Regions from separate parts of the Halomonas sp. PAMB 3232 genome, predicted to be linked through region 2. Evidence: predicted binding sites of a transcription regulator. Region 2 holds the regulator's gene; the other holds the start of a gene.
The links. Region 2 encodes PhoB, which activates phosphate uptake and scavenging genes when phosphate is short. Its sites were predicted from a motif close to TGTCATANNNNTGTCANA; they were not measured.
Positions count from the first base shown of each region.

Region 1: a site for PhoB is predicted at 4,147-4,164, ahead of RN346_RS05795 (DUF6482 family protein). Genes of this name have one in related genera too.

Region 1 covers NZ_CP134865.1:1,240,649-1,250,958, forward strand. Annotated here, with positions in the region: gene rpsF (30S ribosomal protein S6) at 1-298, shown strand, start outside; gene rpsR (30S ribosomal protein S18) at 333-560, shown strand; gene RN346_RS05775 (hypothetical protein) at 573-1,424, shown strand; gene rplI (50S ribosomal protein L9) at 1,440-1,886, shown strand; gene dnaB (replicative DNA helicase) at 2,197-3,582, shown strand; gene RN346_RS05790 (hypothetical protein) at 3,736-4,032, shown strand; gene RN346_RS05795 (DUF6482 family protein) at 4,213-4,515, shown strand; gene RN346_RS05800 (DUF393 domain-containing protein) at 4,531-4,938, opposite strand; gene RN346_RS05805 (cryptochrome/photolyase family protein) at 4,940-6,511, opposite strand; gene hemH (ferrochelatase) at 6,615-7,697, shown strand; gene RN346_RS05815 (putative monovalent cation/H+ antiporter subunit A) at 7,904-10,240, shown strand; gene RN346_RS05820 (Na+/H+ antiporter subunit B) at 10,233-10,310, shown strand, end outside.
Region 2 covers NZ_CP134865.1:46,847-57,156, forward strand. Annotated here, with positions in the region: gene RN346_RS00225 (FAD-dependent oxidoreductase) at 1-491, opposite strand, end outside; gene RN346_RS00230 (chorismate lyase) at 604-1,164, shown strand; gene ubiA (4-hydroxybenzoate octaprenyltransferase) at 1,198-2,088, shown strand; gene phoB (phosphate regulon transcriptional regulator PhoB) at 2,188-2,877, shown strand; gene phoR (phosphate regulon sensor histidine kinase PhoR) at 2,881-4,179, shown strand; gene RN346_RS00250 (hypothetical protein) at 4,478-4,825, shown strand; gene cysZ (sulfate transporter CysZ) at 5,160-5,891, opposite strand; gene phoU (phosphate signaling complex protein PhoU) at 5,972-6,697, opposite strand; gene pstB (phosphate ABC transporter ATP-binding protein PstB) at 6,723-7,526, opposite strand; gene pstA (phosphate ABC transporter permease PstA) at 7,523-8,920, opposite strand; gene RN346_RS00275 (ABC transporter permease subunit) at 8,920-10,029, opposite strand; gene RN346_RS00280 (PstS family phosphate ABC transporter substrate-binding protein) at 10,111-10,310, opposite strand, start outside.

The DNA of each region.
Region 1 (10,310 bases), 1.2 Mb from region 2:
TCGCCTTGAAGATTGGGGCCGTCGTCACCTGGCTTACCCGATCAACAAGATCCACAAGGCTCACTACGTGCTGATGAACGTCGAGTGCACCGGTGAAACTCTGGAAGAGATCGAAAACATCTTCCGTTTCAACGATGCCATCATCCGTAGCCTCGTGGTCCGCTGCAAGGAAGCGGTCACCGAAGCCTCGCCGATGATGAAGCCGGCAGAAGAGAAGCGTCCGCGTCGCGAAGACAAGCCGCGCAACGATTCTGACGTCGATGCCGACTCCGAAGCAGAAACCGAAGAAACTGCCTAAGTTTACTCACCGCACGTATTAAAGGAGCTACTCCATGGCACGTTTTTTCCGTCGCCGTAAGTTTTGCCGCTTCACCGCTGAAGGCGTCAAGCAGATCGACTACAAGGATCTGGACACGCTGAAGGCTTACATCACCGAAACCGGCAAGATCGTTCCAAGCCGTATCACCGGTACTAAAGCACGCTACCAGCGCCAGCTGGCGACCGCGATCAAGCGTTCGCGCTACCTGGCACTACTGCCCTATTCCGATAGCCACCAGTAAGCACTTGACGTGATGCTGGCACTAGCACGATGGCTGATGCAAAAAACGCCCTACGCCGTTGGCGTGGCGTCGCTTGCAACGCTGGTGCCCTGGCTTTTTTGGTTGGGAGCCGCCATTGCCGCCTTAGTGACACTGCGTCGCGGGTTCGCCCCGGCGCTGCCGGTGATTCTCGCCGCCGCCATCCCCGCCGGTTTTTGGTGGGTGCAGGGCGACGTGATTCCGCTGGCAAGTGTGTTGCTGGTCACGCTCATGGCCGTCATTCTGCGCGAGCGGATGCGTTGGAGCGAAGCGCTGATCGTCGGCACGCTGGCGTCGGCCTTCATGATCCAGCTCGGGATTTTCAGCCTGCCCGGTGGGTCGGAGCTGATGCTCGAGCAGCTCAGGCAGAGCTCGGTAGAGGTGGACAACATGCTCACCGAGTTCGCCCGCCAGGGCTACGACACCGAGGCGCTGGCCGCATTGGTCGTCGGTGGGGTCACCGGGCTGATCGTGCTGCTGGCATCGATCGCCTGTCTGGCCCTGGGGCGCAGCTGGCAGGCCGGGCTCTATAACCCGGGCGGCTTTCGTGAAGAGTTTCACGCGCTGCGCTTGAGCCCTAAAGAGTTCGCGCTGTTGGCGATTCTTGGCGTGGTGGGGCTTTTGCTGAGCGGCGAGGCGCTTTTGATCGTTGGCTGGGTGCCGCTGTTGGTGGCTGGCATTGCGTTAGTGCACGGATTTATTGGACTAAAGGGGATGAACGGGCTGTGGCTGGCGGTATTTTATGTGCTGCTGATCACAACCTTGCCCACGATTCTCATTGTGCTGCTGTTGGGGCTGATTGATACTTTCGCGAACGTTCGCGCACGCCTTACCCGCAGCAATTGACTAGAGGTTTACGAGATGGAAGTCATTCTGCTCGACAAGATTGGTAAGCTGGGCGGCCTGGGTGACAAGGTCACTGTGAAGCCCGGTTACGGTCGTAACTACCTGGTACCGTACGGCTTGGCCGTACCGGCGACCAAAGAGAACGTTGAAGCGTTCGAAGCGCAGCGTGCCGAGCTCGAAGCTCAAGCCGCCGAGCGTAAATCAGAAGCCGAAGCGCGCGCCGAGCAGCTCAACGACATCGAACTGTCGCTGGTCTCCAAAGCGGGCGACGAAGGCAAGCTGTTTGGCTCGATCGGTCCGCGCGATCTGGCCGATGCGATCTCCTCTGCCGGCATCGAAGTGGCCAAGAGCGAAGTTCGCATGCCCGAGGGCCCGATTCGTCAAACCGGCGAATACGACATTGCCCTGCACCTGCATGCCGAAGTGGATGCAACCGTACGCGTAGTGGTGGTTGCAGAGTAATCCCGACGGATGCTTTGCCACCTCCGGTGACGCCGAAAAGGGCGCGGGTTATCCCGCGCCCTTTGTTTTTGAATAACGTTTTTGATTCATGTTTTTGACTCGTATTGAGCCTCGTGTTTGTGCCGCTTAAGGCACGCAAGGGAGTCGATTTTGCAAGGCCTTGCCTTGCAAAATCGTTTTCAGCACCGCCGGGCGTAAACGCCCAGGCGGGCTCATGAGTCACATGGGGCCACGTATCAGTGGCTCCGCGTAGTACGATTGCACGCGTAGTACGATTGCCTGCGTAAGACGCTATTGAAAGGAGCCCGGGATGGATGAGTCCCCAGCGGATCAGGAAACGGCGGCGCTGAAGCTTCCGCCGCACTCGCTCGAGGCCGAGCAGTCGGTGCTTGGCGGGCTGATGCTCGACAATCAGGCCTGGGACAACGTCGCCGAGCGCCTGGCCGCGGATGACTTCTACCGCTACGAGCACCGGCTGGTGTTCAACGTCATGATTCATCTGGCCGAGTCTGGCCAGCCACTGGACGTGGTGACGCTCTCCGAGGCGCTGGAAGCGCGCGACCAGCTCGATAGCGTTGGCGGGCTCGGGTTTCTGGCCGAGCTTGCGCGCAACACGCCGTCGGCGAGCAATATTCGCGCCTACGCCGATATCGTGCGCGAGCGGGCGACGCTCAGAAAGCTGATTCGCGCGGCCAATCAGATCGCCGATGGCGCTTTCTCGCCCCAGGGCCGGCCCGCCGACGAGCTGTTGAACGAAGCCGAGCGGCTGGTATTTCAGATTGCCGAGGAGCGCCCCAAGACCGGCGGTCCGATCGGCATGAGCGAGCTTTTGACCAAGGCCGTCGACCGTATCGACGAGCTCTTCAACATGAAAGGCGAGATGACCGGGCTCTCATCCGGGTTTCGTGATCTCGACGAGATGACCTCGGGCTGGCAGCCTTCGGATCTGGTGATCATCGCCGGGCGCCCGTCGATGGGCAAGACCACCTTCGCCATGAACCTGGTCGAGCATGCGGTGATCTCGAGCGATAAGCCGGTGATGGTGTTCTCCATGGAGATGCCCGCGGAGTCGCTGATGCTCAGGATGCTGTCGTCGCTTGGGCGCATCGATCAGACCCGCGTGCGCTCGGGGCAGCTCGAGGACGAAGACTGGCCGCGGCTGACCTCGGCGGTGAATCTTCTAAAGGACAAGCAGCTCTTCATCGATGACACTGCCGCGCTTTCGCCCAACGAGATGCGCTCGCGGATTCGCCGCGTCGTGCGCGAACACGGCAACATGGCGCTGATCATGATCGATTACCTTCAGCTGATGCAGATCCCCGGCTTTTCGGAAAATCGCACCGGCGAGATCTCCGAAATCTCGCGCTCGCTCAAGGGATTGGCAAAAGAGTTCGGCTGCCCGGTGGTCGCGCTTTCCCAGCTCAACCGCTCGCTGGAGCAGCGCCCCAACAAGCGCCCGGTGATGTCGGATCTGCGTGAGTCCGGCGCCATCGAGCAGGACGCCGACGTCATCGCCTTCGTCTACCGCGATGAGGTCTACAATCCGGACAACCCTGATAATCAGGGGCTCGCCGAGCTGATCATCGGCAAGCAGCGTAACGGTCCGATCGGTACGGTCCATATGGCGTTCATCGGCAAATATACCCGCTTCGAGGATCTGGCCCCGGACAGCTACGGCCAGGCCTTCGGCGAATGACTTGAGCCGCGGGGCGCAGCCCGTATAATGCCGCCCCTTTAAAGTGAAAACCGACTTTGTAAAGTGACGTCGGCGTGGCCAGCACGACCGAGAACATTCATTGATCCCGGTGTGGCCACGTTCGATCAAACGTTCAATCGACAGGAGCAGCGCATGGCTGGTGGTGGTTTTAAGCGAGGCAACAAGAAGCGTCTTCCCAAGCTCGAAGGCCGGGGTGAACTCGAATCGCTCGAGCGCGAAGGGCCGTTCAAGGAGTGGCTGGGCATGCCGGATCTTTACCGCTACCACCTGGTGGTCAACGGCGAGGCCTTTAGCTATCAAACCGAAGACGGCGAGCTGCCCGTGGAAATCGGCGACAAGGTGGTATTTCGCTACAAGGAGACCAAGGGCGGCAATTGGATCGACCGTAACTCTCTGGGCAAGGCGATCGATCCTTCCCAGTATCAGTAGGCCGGCCCTGGGGCCCCTCGGAAAGCCAGGTATCTGATAAAACACTCTTTTGTTACGTTAGCGCTCGAGCGCCTTAGTGAAGCGGCACGATTTGCGCTACTGTTATCCTGATAGGGTAATAAAAATGTCATGGGGAAGCGTCAGGCTGTGCCCCATGACCACTAATAACAGGAGAGATTCATGGATTTGAACGAACTGAAAACCTTTGTCGAAGGCTCCAGCAATTTCGAAATACGGGTGATTACCCACTCGGGCAGCCGTTTTTATCAGGTCGAGCTCGAGGATGTCGAGGGCAGCCGCCATATGCTGACCCAACGGGGCAAGCCGATGCTGTTTCGCTCGCTCGACGACGTCTATCTCGAACTCAAGCGGGCCGACATCCACCGCGCGTATCTGGTCCAGCACGTGCCCCACGACGAGATGATCGGCCGCGACGCGCACTACAGCGAACCCTTGACCTCGCGCATGCCGCTCGTTTTCTAACGCGGCGCTGGTCTTTCACCGCGAACGCGTCTTACGTCTTTCAACCCACCGCCCCAGCCGTACACGGTAGCGGGCAAACAAACGGTAGCCTGCATTCATCACTCCGCGCAGGCCCGGTAGGCAGGAAACCCACACCATCCGCCGGTAGCCCAGCACCGCATACAGGGTCCGGCTCGCTTCCATGCCGATATACCACTTCCCGTTTTGATCCCTGACATGCAGTTTCCCCATCAGATCCTCGAAAGGGCGCCCCAGGGCGACGGCGTCGAACGTGCTGGCCTGAATATCCACCAGTTCGATACGCGCTCGGCGCGGGTGCTTTTCAAGCCAGGCCACCTCCTTCAAGCAAAACGGGCAGTGGCCGTCGTAGTAGAGCGTCACCGGGGCCCGGGCGTCGAGGCTTTCAAAGCGTTGGCTGTTCACATTAATGGCTCTTGTATCCTTGAGTGTGATGTTTCTGGCCGTAGCCCTGGCGGGTCGAGAGCTTACGCAGAAAGCTTTCGGCCTGCTGGCGAATCGCATCGCGCTTGTCGTCGCCCATTTTATTGAGAGAGCCGTAAATCAGCTTCATGCGCGGGTTCTGGCTCAGGCGTTTCTCGTTCTGCTCGAGAAAGTGCCAGTAGAGGCTGTTGAACGGGCAGGCGTGGGTGCCGGTCATCTGCTTGGGCGAGTAGCGGCAGTTGGCGCAGTGATCCGACATGCGGTCAATATACTTGCCCGACGCGCAGTAGGGTTTGGAGCCCATCAGGCCGCCGTCGGCGTGCAACACCATACCAAGCGTATTGGGAAGCTCCACCCATTCGCTGGCATCGGCGTAAACCGCCAGGTACCAGTCACACAGCGCCTCCGGTTTGACCCCGCACAGAAGCGCGAAATTGCCCGTCACCATTAGCCGCTGAATGTGGTGGGCATAGGCGTTGTCGATGGTCATTTGAATGGCGCGGTTCATGCAGCGCATATCCGTTTGCGCATCCCAGTAGAAATCCGGCAGCTCGCGGCGAAAGTTGAGCCGGTTCTCGCGCTTGTAGCCTGGCATCTGCGTCCAGTAGAGCCCGCGCACGTACTCTCGCCAGCCCAGTATCTGGCGGATGAATCCCTCCACGGCGTTGATCGGCGCCTCACCCTCGGCGTAGCTTTTTTCAGCGGCCTTGCACACTTCCAAAGGCGACAGCAGGCCGATGTTCATGGCCGCAGAGAGCCGTGAGTGGTAGAGCAGCGGATCACTGTCGCTGATCGCGTCCTGATAGCGGCCGAAATCCGGCAGCGCCTCGTCGATGAAGTGTTTGAGATCCGCCAGTGCCTGGCGGCGCGTGACCGGCAGGTTGAAGTTATCGATGCTGCCCATGTGATCACCGAAGTGACGCTCGGCGTCGGCAAGCGCCGCCTGGGTGATCTCATCCTGGCGGTGATGGGGCAGGGTGGGAAAGCTTTTCTGCCCCTTCAACGGCTCACGGTTGTCGTGATCGAAATTCCACTGGCCCCCGGCGGGCTCGCCGTCTTTCATCAAAAGCCCGGTGCGTTTTCGCTGCTCGCGGTAGAAGTACTCCATGCGCGGCTGCTTGCGCCCGCGGATCCACTCGGCGAATTCGTCCGGCGTGGTGAAAAAGCGCGTGTCCTCACCGAGAAGCCAGGGAATCTTAGCGTTCTGGCGATCCTGCATCGCCTCCCAAAGACGCCACTCGCCGGGGCGCGTGGCGTGGATCCCATCGCAGCCGTGAGCGCGCGCGAGCCGCTCGGCTTCCTCGAGCAGCGAGTGGGTATTCTGCTCATCGTCGAGATGGCTGTAGGCGACTTGAAAGCCTTTCTCCTCGAGCGCTTTGGCGAAGTGGCGCATCGCCGCCAGAAACAGGCCGATCTTATGAATATGATGGGGGACGTAGCGCGCTTCTTCCTTGACCTCGCAAAGCGCCACGACGGCGTTTTCCGGGGCGTTTTGCAATAGCGGAAGCGATAGCGACAGCTGGTCGCCAAGGACCAGCAGCAGCGGCTTGGACATAAATTGATCCATAGTTATACGAATAGTGTTCATAGTATAACTTCATGCCGCGACTTTGCTGAAAAGTGATAAGCTTTGGCGACTCAATCTGCAGGAGATGGCCATGAGCGACACCGTTTCGAAAGATGCACCCGGCGAAGGACGCTTGACCCACGCGCCGGCCTCGCACCCGCCGGTGGCCCGTAAGCGGGTCGGCGTAGTGCTGGCCAACCTGGGGACGCCGGACAATACCGACTACTGGTCCATGCGGCGCTATCTCAATGAGTTTCTCTCGGACAAGCGGGTCGTGGACTACGCTGACTGGAAGTGGCAGCCGCTTTTACAAACCATCATCCTGACCAAACGGCCGTTCTCGTCGGGCAAGGCGTATAAAAGCATCTGGAACACCGAGCGTGACGAAAGCCCGCTTCGCACCATCACCCGCGCCCAGACCGAGAAAGTCACTGACCGCTTGAAAGCGCTGTTCGGCGATGACGTGGAAGTGGATTACTGCATGCGCTACGGTAACCCCTCCACGTCCAGCGTGCTCGAGCGGATGCAGCAAAAGGGCTGCGAGCGGATCGTCTTTTTTCCGCTCTACCCGCAGTACGGCTCGCCCACCACGGCGACCGCCAACGACCAGGCGTTTCGCAGCCTGATGAAGATGAAGTGGCAGCCGGCGATTCGCACCGTGCCGGCCTATTTCGACCACCCGAGCTACTTGAGGGCGCTGGCCAACTCCGTCGAGGAGGCTTACGCCGGGTTCGAAACGCGCCCCAGCAAGCTGGTCGCAAGCTATCACGGTGTGCCCGAGCGCTATCTGCTCGAAGGCGACCCCTATCACTGCCACTGTCAGAAAACCACGCGGCTTCTGCGCGAGACCCTGGGGTTCGATGCAAGCGATATCGATACCGCCTTTCAATCCCAGTTCGGTCCGGAGAAGTGGGTGGGGCCGGCGACCGTCGACCACGTGGCAGAACTCGCCCGGCAGGGACACACCCATATCGCCGTGATGTCGCCGGCGTTCTCGGCAGACTGCGTCGAAACGCTGGAGGAGATTCAGGAGGAGATTCGCGAAAGCTTCCTCCACGCCGGTGGTGAAACCTTTAGCTATATCCCGTGTTTGAACGACCGCGAGGATCACATGGAGGCGCTGGTCGAGATTATCAAAAACGAGCTGGGTGGCTGGCTTTCAACGCGTGAGTAACGAAATAATGTGAATGATTTCAATCGCTAAAATAGCAGGCTAAGTAAAATAGCGGTCCTGTTCGCAGGCGGGTTTTGTGGAAACGGCGCCGCGGCTGCTATAAGGTGAGGCATACTCAATCACAGTTATTCAACGCAGTGAACATGGATGTGTCGCCGCGTCGAGCCCATTACCTGGGCGGTTATCAGTCAGGGAGATCGTGTCAGATGCAGCTCGCCATCCTGTTGGGTTTTCTACTAGCGGCCTCGGCGCCGTTGATCAATCGCTGGTTCGGTGAGCAGGCGAGTTTCATACTGGCGCTATTTCCCGCCACTATCGCCGCCTGGCTTCTGAGCCAGGCCGGTACCGTGGTGGCCGGCGAGCCCTTGCTGCTCGAATGGGCCTGGGTTCCCTCCCTTGGCATTAGTCTTAGCTTCATGATCGACGGGCTATCGCTGCTTTTTGGCCTCTTGATCACCATCATCGGCACCTTCGTACTGGTCTATGCCGGGGGCTATTTGAGAGGCAGCCCGGATATCGCCCGCTTTCACGTCGCCATGCTCGGCTTCATGATGTCGATGCTCGGGTTGGTCATGGCCGATGGGCTTTTGACGCTGTTCGTGTTTTGGGAGCTCACCAGCGTTACTTCGTATCTGCTCATTGGCTTCAACCATACCGATCTGAAAGCGCGTAACTCCGCCCGCCAGGGGTTGTTCGTTACCGTGGCCGGCGGACTTGCGCTGATGGGGGGGCTGGTGCTGCTGGGCATCACAAGCGGTAGTTGGTCGTTTTCCGAGGTGCTGGCCGGGGGCGAGGACCTTAGCGAGCATCCGCTCTACACACCGATGGTGATCTGCCTGCTGCTCGGCGCCTTCACCAAGTCGGCGCAGTTTCCGTTTCACTTCTGGCTCCCCAACGCCATGGCCGCACCGTCACCGGTGTCGGCCTACCTGCACTCCGCCACCATGGTCAAGGCGGGCATCTACCTGATGGCGAGGCTACAGCCAGAGCTGGGCGGCACCGAGCTTTGGGTTTGGACACTGTCGCTGGTGGGCGCGACCACCATGTTCACCGGCGCCTTTTTGGCCATTCATCACACCAATATCAAAAAGCTTCTTGCGTACTCCACCATCATGGCGCTGGGCACCTTGACCATGCTGCTGGGCATCGGCAGTGACTACGCCATGACCGCCTTCGTTACCTTCATGCTGGCCCACTCGCTCTACAAGGGGGCGCTGTTCATGGTGGCGGGCATTCTCGATCACGAAACCGGTACCCAGGACGTGACCGAAATGGGCGGGCTGCGCCGGGTCATGCCGGTCACCGCGGTCATCGCTTTCGTCACGGCGCTGTCGCTTTCCGGCGTGCCGCCGCTGTTTGGCTTCATCGGCAAGGAGCTAATGCTCGAGGCGGTACTCGGCGCCGAGGGTTTCCAGGCGGTGCTATTGGGGCTTGCCTTCGCCTCGGCGATTCTGACGATTGCGGTGGCGGCCATCGTGGCCATACGCCCGTTTTTTGGCAAGCGCCGGCAAACGCCCACCGAGGCTCACGAGGCGCCGTTCAGCATGCTCGTGGGCCCCGGACTTCTGGCGTTTGGCTCGCTGTTTTTTGGTCTGGCGCCGGCGTTTTTCGGCATCGATGCGCTACTCACGGCGGCGGCCAGCGCCATCGTGGGCCAGACGCTGGAGGTAACGCTGTCGCTCTGGTACGGCGTCAACGCCGCGCTGATTTTATCAATTGTGAGTCTGGCGCTCGGATTTTTGCTCTTCAAACGCTGGGACAGCGTGCGCGGCAAGCTCTCCGTGCTGGCGCCGATTCAGCGCCACGGGCCGGAAGCGGGCTACGATAGGGCCCTGAATGCCATTGTGCGCGTCGCAGAGTGGCAAACCCGGCTTTTGCAAAACGGCTACATGCGTAACTACATTCTCGTCATGCTGGTGGTACTCATCGCGCTGGTGGGCTATTCGCTTTTGGTGCGCCACGCGCCGGTGTTGCGTTTGGAGCTCGATGCGCGTTTTCACGAGATCATCGTGGTCACCACCATGGCGATGGGGGCGCTGTTCGCTACCATCTCACGCTCGCGGCTGGGGGCGGTGGTGTCAGTGGGCATCATGGGGTTTTCGATCGCGCTGATCTTCATTCTCTTTAGCGCGCCGGATTTGGGCATCACCCAGCTGTTGGTCGAAACACTGACGGTCATTTTGCTCGTTTTGGTGCTGTTTCGTCTGCCGCGCTTTTCCAATCTCTCCACTAGCCTCGAGCGCTTTCGCGACGGCGTCGTCGCCGCGGCCATGGGCGTTTTGATCTTTTTGCTGGTGATGACGGCCTGGAGTATCGACCAGTTCGAACCGATTTCCGCCTACATGGTGGAAAACAGCGCGCCGCTGGCGTTTGGGCGCAACATCGTCAACGTCATTCTTGTCGATTACCGGGCGCTGGATACGCTGGGCGAAATGTTCGTGCTGGCGCTGGCCGCGATCGGCGTGATCGCCATGCTCAAGTTCAACCACGCCGCCGCCAGTGCAAAGCGCAAGGACGCGCCAAGGGAGCCTTACGATGGTTAAATCCGGCACGATCATCCTCAATACCGCTGCGCGCTTTTTGATGCCACTGCAGCTGATGTTCTCGGTGTTC
Region 2 (10,310 bases):
CCCGCGCCGACAACGGCGACGCGCGCGGGTTCTGGCGCCAGGGCGGTGTAAAAGCGACGGTAATCGTCCAAATCGTTGACGCTGAAAAAGCGCTCGGCGAGCCCCGAGGGAATGTCGAAGGCGTTTCGCGGGCCGGCACCGGTGGCCAGCACCAGCGTCTCGAAGCCCACATACTCGCCGTCTTCAAGGGTGACCCGGCGGCGGTCGCCATCGAGGGCGACGACCCGGGTGTTCGGCCAGAGCGTGGCGTCGAGCTCATTGGCAACGCTGGCGGCGCTTTTTTTGGCGAGCTTCTCCGGTGTCAGGCGCTTGCCAAAGCCCGTCGAGAGCAGCGGCTTGCTGTACTCATCGGCGCTGCCGACGCTTACCAGGGTAATCGAGCGGGTATCACCGAGCCTTCGCAGCTCGCGGGCAAGGCCGATGCCGGCCATGCCGGTACCGATGATGAGAAGATCCACCGGCGCATCGGCGTGAGAGAAAGAGTCGGCCATGCCTTCACCAGACGTTGAAATTCGGGGGCTCGAAACGCGGATGTTCTCGAGAAAAGCGCGTTGGGCCATCATGTTACACTAGCGCGAACGACTTGACCGCTCTGGAGATCGCGTGGCAATACACACTCAGCCGATAGCGCTTTTTCCGCGCTGGCAACCCGTCGCGGCGTTTCGCCCGGCCATGAGCGCGCCCTGGTGGCAGTGGGTCGCCTCCACCGATTCGCTGACCGCACGGCTGGTCGCGGCGGGCGGGCGCCGCGCGTTTCGGGTACGGCTGCTGCGCCAGGGCGTCGGCGTACCCGAACGCGACGAAGCCCAGGCGCTTGGCCTTGCGCCGCGCCGGCTTGTTTGGTGTCGCGAGGTGGCGCTGTGCATCGATGACACCCCTTGGGTGGTGGCGCGCTCGGTGGCGCCGCTGGCGCAGCTCAAGGGGCTGCATCTCGAGCGTTTGGGCGAGCGTTCGCTGGGGAGCTGGCTGTTTCGCCAGCCGGATCTCGTGCGCGGCGCGCTTTACGCCACCGGCCAGCGTCCGGCGTTCGCTCATCGCCAGGCGCCAGAGCTTCCGAGCGTCTGGGCGCGGCGCTCGATCTTCTACCACGGCGGGCTGTCGCTTTTGGTGCAGGAAGCGTTTTTATCGACCCTGGCGGATGAACCCGATCTGGCTTCGCGCTAAGCTGGGCGCGCGATTTATCCTCGAGAGGTAAGCATGGACCGTTCTCTGCTGCGCCCGACCGGCTGGTCCCGGGCGCGTGATTTCATCACGCTGATGCGCCTTGATCGGCCCATTGGCACCTGGCTTTTGATGTGGCCGACGCTCTGGGCGCTGTGGATCGCCGCCGAGGGCGTGCCAGGACGCGGGGTGCTATTGATCTTTATCGCCGGCGTCTACTCCATGCGCGCGGCAGGATGCGTGGTGAACGACTACGCCGATCGCCACTTCGACGGCCACGTCAAACGTACCAAAAACCGGCCGCTGGCGACCGGGCGCATCGGGGAAGCCGAAGCCAAGGTGCTGTTCATCGCGCTGGTGGCGGTGTCGTTCATTCTGGTGCTGTTGACCAACTGGTTTACCGTGTTGCTGTCGGTGGGCGGGCTTTTGCTTGCCGCCGCGTATCCTTTCATGAAGCGCTATACCCACTTCCCCCAGGTGGTGCTCGGTGCGGCGTTCTCCTGGGCGATCCCCATGGCCTTTGGCGCGGTTCTGGGTCACGTGCCGCTCGAGGCGTGGGTACTATTTCTGGCCAACGTGCTGTGGACCGTCGCCTATGACACCCAGTACGCCATGGTGGACCGCGACGACGACTTGAAGATCGGCATCAAATCCACCGCAGTGCTGTTTGGCCAGGCCGACCGGCTGATCATTGGCCTGCTGCAGGCGGCCACGCTGTTACTGCTGGCCTGGGTGGGGTGGGCTATAAGTCTGGGAGGCTTTTTCTGGCTGGGCCTTGTGGCCATGGCGGCCACCTTCGTGCATCAGCAGCGCCTGATCGTTCACCGCGAGCGCGAGGCCTGCTTTCAGGCGTTTTTGAACAATCACTGGTCGGGGCTTGTGCTCTTCGCCGGGCTCGCCTTGAGCTTTTGGCCGGTGGCGGGCTAAGGTGGCAAAAGCGGGTGTCATAAAACTGTCACTCGCTCATGGTGTGATTGTCACCGATATGTCATCGACCACTTTGCCTGGACACCGTGAGGCCCGCCCATGACCGCCAAAACCGTTTTAATCGTCGACGATGAGGCGCCGATTCGCGAGATGATCGCGGTGGCGCTGGAGATGGCGGACTATCGCGTGCTCGAAGCCGATAACGCCCAGGATGCCCACGCGCTGGTGGTCGACAACCAGCCGGATCTGCTGCTGCTCGACTGGATGATGCCCGGTACCAGCGGCATCGAGTTGGCCCGTCGCCTCAAGCGCGAAGAGGCCACCGCCGAGCTTCCGATCATCATGCTCACTGCCAAGGGCGAGGAAGACAACAAGATCCAAGGGCTCGAGGCGGGTGCCGACGACTACATCACCAAGCCGTTCTCTCCCAGAGAGCTGGTCGCGCGCCTGAAAGCGGTGCTGCGGCGTACCACGCCGCGCGGCATGGAGGACCCGGTGGAAATCAACGGCCTGCTGCTCGACCCGGTAAGCCACCGGGTCAGCGCTCACGGCAAGGCGTTGGACATGGGGCCGACGGAATATCGACTGCTGCAATTTTTCATGACCCACCAGGAGCGCGCCTATACCCGCAGCCAGCTGCTGGATCAGGTATGGGGCGGCAACGTCTACGTCGAGGAGCGCACCGTGGACGTTCACATTCGTCGCCTGCGTAAGGCCCTGGGCGATGCTCATCAGAACCTGATTCAGACGGTGCGCGGCACCGGCTATCGCTTCTCCGCCCGGAGCTAGCGCGTGCACCTGTGGAGCCGGGAACTCTGGCGTATCGCCTGGCTTGCCACGCTCGGGGTGATCATGGGCTGGCTGTTTGGCGCGCCGGGGTTGGGCCTCGCCGCCGGGCTCGGCGTGTGTCTTTTCTACCACTTGCGCCAGCTGCGCGCGCTTTATCTATGGCTAACGCTTACGCCGAGCGAGGAGCCACCCGCCGGGCCCGGGCTCTGGGGCGAGCTTCTGGACCGGCTCTACCGCTACCAGAAAAGTCAGCGCATCACTCAGGGCCGCCTCAGAGCCACGCTTGCGCGTATTCAGGAGTCGTCGGAGGCGATGCGCGACAGCGTGGTCATGCTCGACCGTCACGGCGACCTGGAGTGGTGGAACAGCGCCGCCACAAAGATGATGGGGCTTCAAACCGCCCATGACCGCGGCCAGCACATCACCAATTTGTTGCGCGACCCCGCGTTTGTGCGCTACTTCTCGTCCCGCGAATACAGTGAGCCTCTAACGCTCACCTCACCCATCGACGAACGGCGCATTCTCGAGTATCAGATCACGCTTTACGGCGACGATGAGCGGCTCTTGATGGCACGTGATATCACCCGGCTGCACCGGCTGGAGCAGATGCGCCAGGATTTCGTCGCCAACGTCTCCCATGAGCTTCGCACGCCCTTGACCGTGCTCTCTGGCTATCTGGAAACCTACAGCGATCTGAGCGATCAACTGCCGCCAAGACTTGGCCGCAGCGTCGCTCAGATGCAGGCGCAAACCCTGCGCATGCAGAATCTGGTCGACGATTTGCTGCTGCTTTCGCGCCTCGAGATTGATCAGGGCGGCAAGGATCACCAGCCGTTGGCACTGGGGCCGCTATTGGAAAGCGTGTGTCAGGACGCCCGGGCACTGTCCGGTCAGCAGCACGAAACGCCCCAGCAGATCGCGCTCGAGATCGAAAGCGACGCGCGGCTGATCGGCAGCGAGCAGGAGCTGCGAAGCGCGGTGTCCAACCTGGTGTTCAACGCCGTGCGCTACGCGCCGGGGGGCAGTACGATTACGCTGCGCTACGCCGAGCTTGCCGAAGGCGGCGCCTGTATCGAGGTCAAGGACAACGGTCACGGCATCGACCCGATACATATTCCACGGCTGACCGAACGCTTTTATCGCGTCGATAAAGGGCGCAGCACGGCCACCGGCGGTACCGGCCTTGGACTTGCCATCGTCAAGCATGTGCTGATTCGCCACGACGGGCGGCTTTCGATCGAAAGTCGCCCGGGCTTTGGCGCTACCTTCCGCTGTATTTTCCCCGCCGCCCGCCTAAGCTGATCCTCTTTGAAACAACACCTGTACAAGTGTGTCAATATGGCATGTAAGAGTGGTACAGGAATGCTCATGTGTCATTTTTAGCCACTTTCAGAGCGCCTATACAGCCACATGGAACGCATTGTACAGGTTTTGTAATGTTATATATTATTGATTTTAAAGTAATTTAATTTTTTATTGGATTTATGGCACAGCCTCTGCAAAGATTTAAGTAAGAAAGACAGCTGCTTCAAAGTAGTCCGCCGCAAGGCACTCTTTCTTACTTTAAGCGGTACCACAGCAATTCAGGAGGTGGAATATGATGTCCAAGGAGCTACTCAAGAAAGCGGGTGTCGTAGGTATTGCGTTTGGTCTGTTGGCAAGCCCGATGGCCTTTGCACAAACCACCGAGCATCCGTCTATCGAAGAGAACCAGGATAGCATGGTCGAGCAGGATGAAACGCAAGATCATGGCGTCAATATGAACACCAATGAGAGCCCTGACTATACCCAGGAAGAGCTCACGACTGATCACCATACTCAAGGCCCGAACGATGAAACGATCGGCGAGCCGGACTCTATGGGCACCGCTCCGGATTCGATAGGCGATACCGATGAAGGCGCTGAAATGTCGCCGGAAGAAGTCGTCGAGAAAAACTCCGAGTCATAAGTAGTAGCGTTAAGTAACATTTGTTTGCAATTTCGGTACAAAGTATTACGCTTACGGAGTGAGCAAAAGAAGGGGCAAGGATGTCCCATTGCACGGATGCTCACCGATTCAAGGAATGAATCAAGCGAAGATCAAAACGTTTGTCAGGGTAGATTCCATGGTTGGAGACCCGCACAAGGATTGGAAGCTTACGTTACGTATCGAAATCGCTAAACGAGATCCAGACCCCGCCCTTTGCGGGGTCTAATTTTTTGTGGGTGCTACTTTCTTGTCGTAAGTATCGATAAGCGTGTGACGCTCTAAAAACCTTGAAACGTGTGACTGTCAGCCGCTTTCAACGGGCAGGCAGCCGTTCAAGATCACGGTAGTGAGCGTCCCACATCAACACTGCCCCGGCGACTGCTCCCGGTAGCAGGAAAAGATTGGCCAGCGGAATCCAGGTGATCAGCGTGACCAGACCCCCGTAGCTCATGCTGGGCCACCAGCGCTCGCCCAGCCGTCGGCGCATCTCCTTGAAGCTAACCTTGTTGTTATCCATCGGATAGTCCAGATAGGTGATCGCCATCACCCAGGCCGAAAACAGCGCCCATAAAAGAGGGGCCGCCAGATTGAGCCCGGGGATCCAGCTGAAGACGAACAGAAGCGCAACCCTGGGCAGGATGTAGCGCAGCTTTACGAGCTCGCGACCTACTGCGTCGAGCGCCGTTTTAGCCAGGCCGCGATCATCCAGCGGTTCTACCCCGGTGGCGGTGCGCTCCACGCGCGCGGCGAGAAACCCATAAAACGGCGCGGCGATAAAATGAGTCACCAGCGTGAACGTAAAAAAGATTGCCACCAGCAGGCTCAAAACGAACAGCGGCCAAAGCAGCCAGTCGAGCCAATCAAGCCAGCTGGGAATGCTCGCCATGGCGTGGTCCAGCCAGCCGGAAAAACGCCGTGCGGTGAAGCTTGCAAGGCCGATGTAGACGATAAGGTTGATGAGAATGGGGAGAAAGACGTAGCGCCGTTGCCCCTTTTGATACACCAGGCGCAGCCCCTGGCTCAGTGCGGAAACCGCAGTCAGCATGGTTGATCCTTTCGCAATACGCCCGACGAAAAGCGTGGGTGAAGAAGCCGGGCGTATTGCAGGATCAACGCGCTAAAAGGTCAAGGCTTTTTTAGCATCTGCTGGTCGACGCTGTCCGGCGCGCTGTGGCGAATATCGAGCCCCTTGACGAGGTAGACCACGTACTCGGCCAGGTTGTTGGCGTGATCGCCGACACGCTCCAGCGCCCGCAGCACCCACATGATGCTGAGCACCGGCGTGATCGAGCGCGAATCTTCCATCATGAAGGTCATCAGCGAGCGCATGGCGCTACCGTACTCGTCATCCACGGATTCGTCCTCGCGCACCACCTGCATGGCAAGCTCGGTGTCGAAGCGGGCAAAGGCGGTGAGCGCATCGCGCAGCATCTTGCGCACGTGCTCGCTGATGTGGCGCACCTCTACCAGGCCCCGCACGTTACTGGCGTTTTCTGAAAGTAGCAGCGCGTTGCGGGCGATCTTGCTCGCCTCGTCGCCGATACGCTCGAGATCCGAGGTGGCACGAATGACCGCCAGCACCAGGCGCAGATCCGACGCCGCCGGCTGGCGCCGGGCGAGCACGCGGGTGCACTCCTCGTCGATCTTCAGCTGCAGATCGTTGACCTGGCGGTCGTTGTCACGCACTTCCTCGGCCAAGTGGCTGTCGTTTTCCAAAAGCGCGTGCACGGCGTTCTGGACCTGCTTTTCCACCAGTCCGCCCATGGCCATCAGGTGAGTTTTCAGCTCTTCGAGCTCCTGATTGAACTGGCGCGAAATATGCTGGCTATGGGTATCGCTTGTAATATCCATCGAGCCCTCCTGAGGGTCGGGTGGGTCAAATGACCCGGCCGGTAATGTAGTTTTCGGTACGCGGTCGTTGGGGGTTGGTGAAAACCTGGTCGGTCGGGCCGTATTCAACGAGCTCGCCGCTGTGTAGAAAGGCGGTGTAGTCCGAGACCCGCGCGGCCTGCTGCATGTTGTGGGTCACCAGGATCAGCGTCAGCTCGTTTTTGAGATTGCGTATCAGCTCCTCGATCTTGAGCGTGGAGATCGGGTCCAGCGCCGAGGCCGGCTCGTCGAGCAGCAGCACCTCCGGCTTGACCGCCAACGTGCGCGCGATCACCAGCCGCTGCTGCTGGCCGCCGGAGAGCTGCCACGCCGAGCGGTGCAGCTGATCCTTGACTTCGTCCCACAGCGCCGCGGCGGTGAGCGCCCATTCGATGATGTCGTCGCGCTGGCGCTTGGGCAGGCGCCGCTCCAGACGCAGGCCGAACGCCACGTTCTCGTAGATCGACATCGGGAAGGGGTTGGGGCTTTGAAATACCATGCCGACCCGGCGGCGAAGCTCGCTGACGTTGAGATTCGGCGCGTAAATGTCATCGCCTTCCAGCTGAATGAGGCCCTGGTGCGCCGCGTTTTCGTTGAGATCGTGCAGCCGATTGAACGCGCGCAAAAGCGACGACTTGCCACAGCCCGACGGCCCGATGAACGCAGTCACCCGGTGGCGCGGGACCTCGAGGGTGAGCGCCTTGAGCGCCGGCTTGTGACCGTAGGCCAGACTAAACGCCTCGACGTTCAGGCAGCGCTGCTCGACGGGAAAGGTGACCACCGGCGGCGCGTCGTTCAGGGGCGCGTTCATGACTCTCCTCGCTGTCGGCGTAAATAATGACGCAGGAATATGGCAGTTAAGTTAAGCACCAGCACGATCAGCACCAGCAATAGCGCCGTGGCGTAGACCAGCGGAATCGCCGCCTCGACGTCGTCGCCGTGAAAGGCACTGTCGAATAGATGATAGCCAAGGTGCATGAACTTGCGCTCGAGGTGCAGGTAAGGAAACTCCCCGTCCAGCGGCATTTGCGGGGCGAGCTTGGCCACGCCCACCAGCATCAGCGGCGCCACCTCACCGGCGGCGCGAGCCACCGCGAGGATCACACCGGTCAGCATGGCGGGGGTCGCCATGGGCAGCACGATGCGCGTGAGCATCTCCAGGCGCGTGGCGCCCAGCGCCACGGCGCCTTCGCGCTGGGCGTCGGGAATGCGCGCAAGCCCCTCTTCGGTCGCCACGATCACGACTGGCAGGGTCAGCAGTGCCAGCGTCAGCGACGCCCATAAAAGCCCGCCGGTGCCGAAGGTCGGCGAGGGCAATGCGTCGTCGAAAAACCACTGATCGAGCGAGCCGCCCACCCCATACACGAACACCCCCAAGCCAAACACGCCGTAGACGATCGAGGGAACGCCGGCGAGGTTGCGCACGCCGATGCGCACCAGCCGGGTCAAGCGGTTCTGGTGAGCGATCTCGTTGAGATAAACCGCCGCCAGCACGCCAAAGGGCGTCACGATCACCGACATCAATATGACCATCAACAGCGTGCCGAAAATCGCCGGCCACACGCCGCCGCCGGTATTGGCCGCGCGCGGGCCTTCGCTGAGAAAGCGCCACACGCCCTGACCCCAGATCGCAATTTTTTCCCCTATCGAGAGCGCATTCGGTGCCACGAAGGTGTTCACCCCGGACAGCGGCTGAACGAGCCCGCGCCCGCCTGGTGAGAGCAGCACCAGTTCTCCCTCGCGCTCAGAAGGCGGTAGCGCAAGCACCTGGCTAATGCGATCAAAAGCCGCGGCGCCGGTGAGACGCTCGCCGTCGAGCTCCAGCGCGATGAGCCGGCCGATGAAGTCCCCCCAGGGGCTACGCTCCAGGCGAATCACGTCTGTCGGGGTCGCAACGCTTACGATCTCGTCAAGGCCTATCCAGCGCCAGTCGGCGCCGGTCAGTTCCCGGTTGCCGGTGAAATAAAGCCGCTCGGTGGCATTGCCGGTGGGCATCGGCGCCTCGCGCAGTGGCTGGCCGATCAGCTGCTCGCCGGAGCCCAGCGTGACCTCCTCGAGGGTTGCCGGCCAGAAATGGCCCAACCCCTTGACGGTGAGAAGTGTCAGCAGCGTGGCCAGCATGAACAGCGACAGCGCCACGCACCCGGCGCAAAGCCAGGCCCAGAGTGCATCGCCGGGCCATAGGCGGTGAGTAGGGCGCGACATCAGGCGCCTCCCAGCCGCTGATAGCGGCGGCGCAGGCGCTGGCGGACGACCTCGGCCAGAGTGTTGACCAAAAAGGTGAAGAGAAACAGGACCAGTGCCGCGAAGATCAGAAGATGGTAGGTTTGCCCATCCGGCGGCGCCTCGGGAAGCTCGATGGCGATCGCTGCGGAAAACGAGCGCAGCCCCTCAAAAAGGCTTGCGCTCATCAGCGCGGCGTTGCTGCTCGCCATCAGCACGATCATGGTTTCGCCCACGGCGCGCCCGGCGCCGATCATCACCGCCGAGAAAATGCCCGGCCCGGCCATGGGTAGCGCCACTTTCCAAAGCGCCTGCCAGCGGCTGGCGCCGAGCGCCTGGGCGCCTTCCATCAGTGGCCTGGGAATATCGTAAAGCGCGTCCTCGGCCAGCGAATAAACGCTCGGAATGATCGCAAAGCCCATCGCCAGCCCGACGATTAGCGTGTTGCGAGTGGTGTAGTCGATGCCAAAGCGCCGATCCAGAAACGTGGCCAGGTCACTACCCAGCCACTGCTGCTCCAAAAGCGGCGCCGCCCAAAGCGCCAGCGCCGCCATGGCGGCAATCCAGGGCAGCAGCCAAAGCCCCGCGCTTTCAAGCGACAGCGTCCGGCGCAGCGCCTTCGGCGCCAGGTGCCAAAGAATGCCAGCAAGACCCGCCGACAGCGGCAGCCACAATAACAGCGCAAGGGTGCTGGCGAGATGACGCTCGACCCAGGGCGCCAGCACCAGCCCGGCCACGAACCCGATCACCACGCCGGGTACCGCTTCCATCAGCTCAAGACTCGGCTTGATGCGCGCGCGCAGTCGGTCGGTCATGAACAGCGCCGAAAAAATCGCCGCGCCCAGCGCCACCGGCACCGCCAGTACCAGCGCGGCGATGGCTGCCTTGAGCGTGCCCCAGGCCAGGGGGGACAGCGTTTCCAGCGAAAGTGACTCGAAGCGGGTCAGAAGCGGCAGCGTCTCCCACACCAGAAACACGCCGATGGCGAGAATCGCCAGCAGCACGCCGATGCCCGCCGCGGTGATCAAGCCGGTGGCGATTCGATCCTTGAGCGTTCGAAGTGACGAGGGGGCCGGGGAAGGTGGCGTCATAACGACATCATAAAAGGGGGCAAGAGGGTATCGGTATGCCAACCAGGCATCCAACGTTGACTAGCGTAGGTCATTTTCATGTCAGTTTTGTGACAACTCGAGCGCCTCGTCCGCCAAGGGCACGAACCCCGCCGCGCGCACGATCTGCTGGCCCTCATCGGACAGGATCAGTTCGATGAAGGCGCGCTCGGCGGGGGGCAGCGGCGTGTCCGGCGCCGCGTTCACATACAGGTATAAATTGCGCGCCAGCGGGTACTCGCCGCTTTGAATCGTCTCCGGGG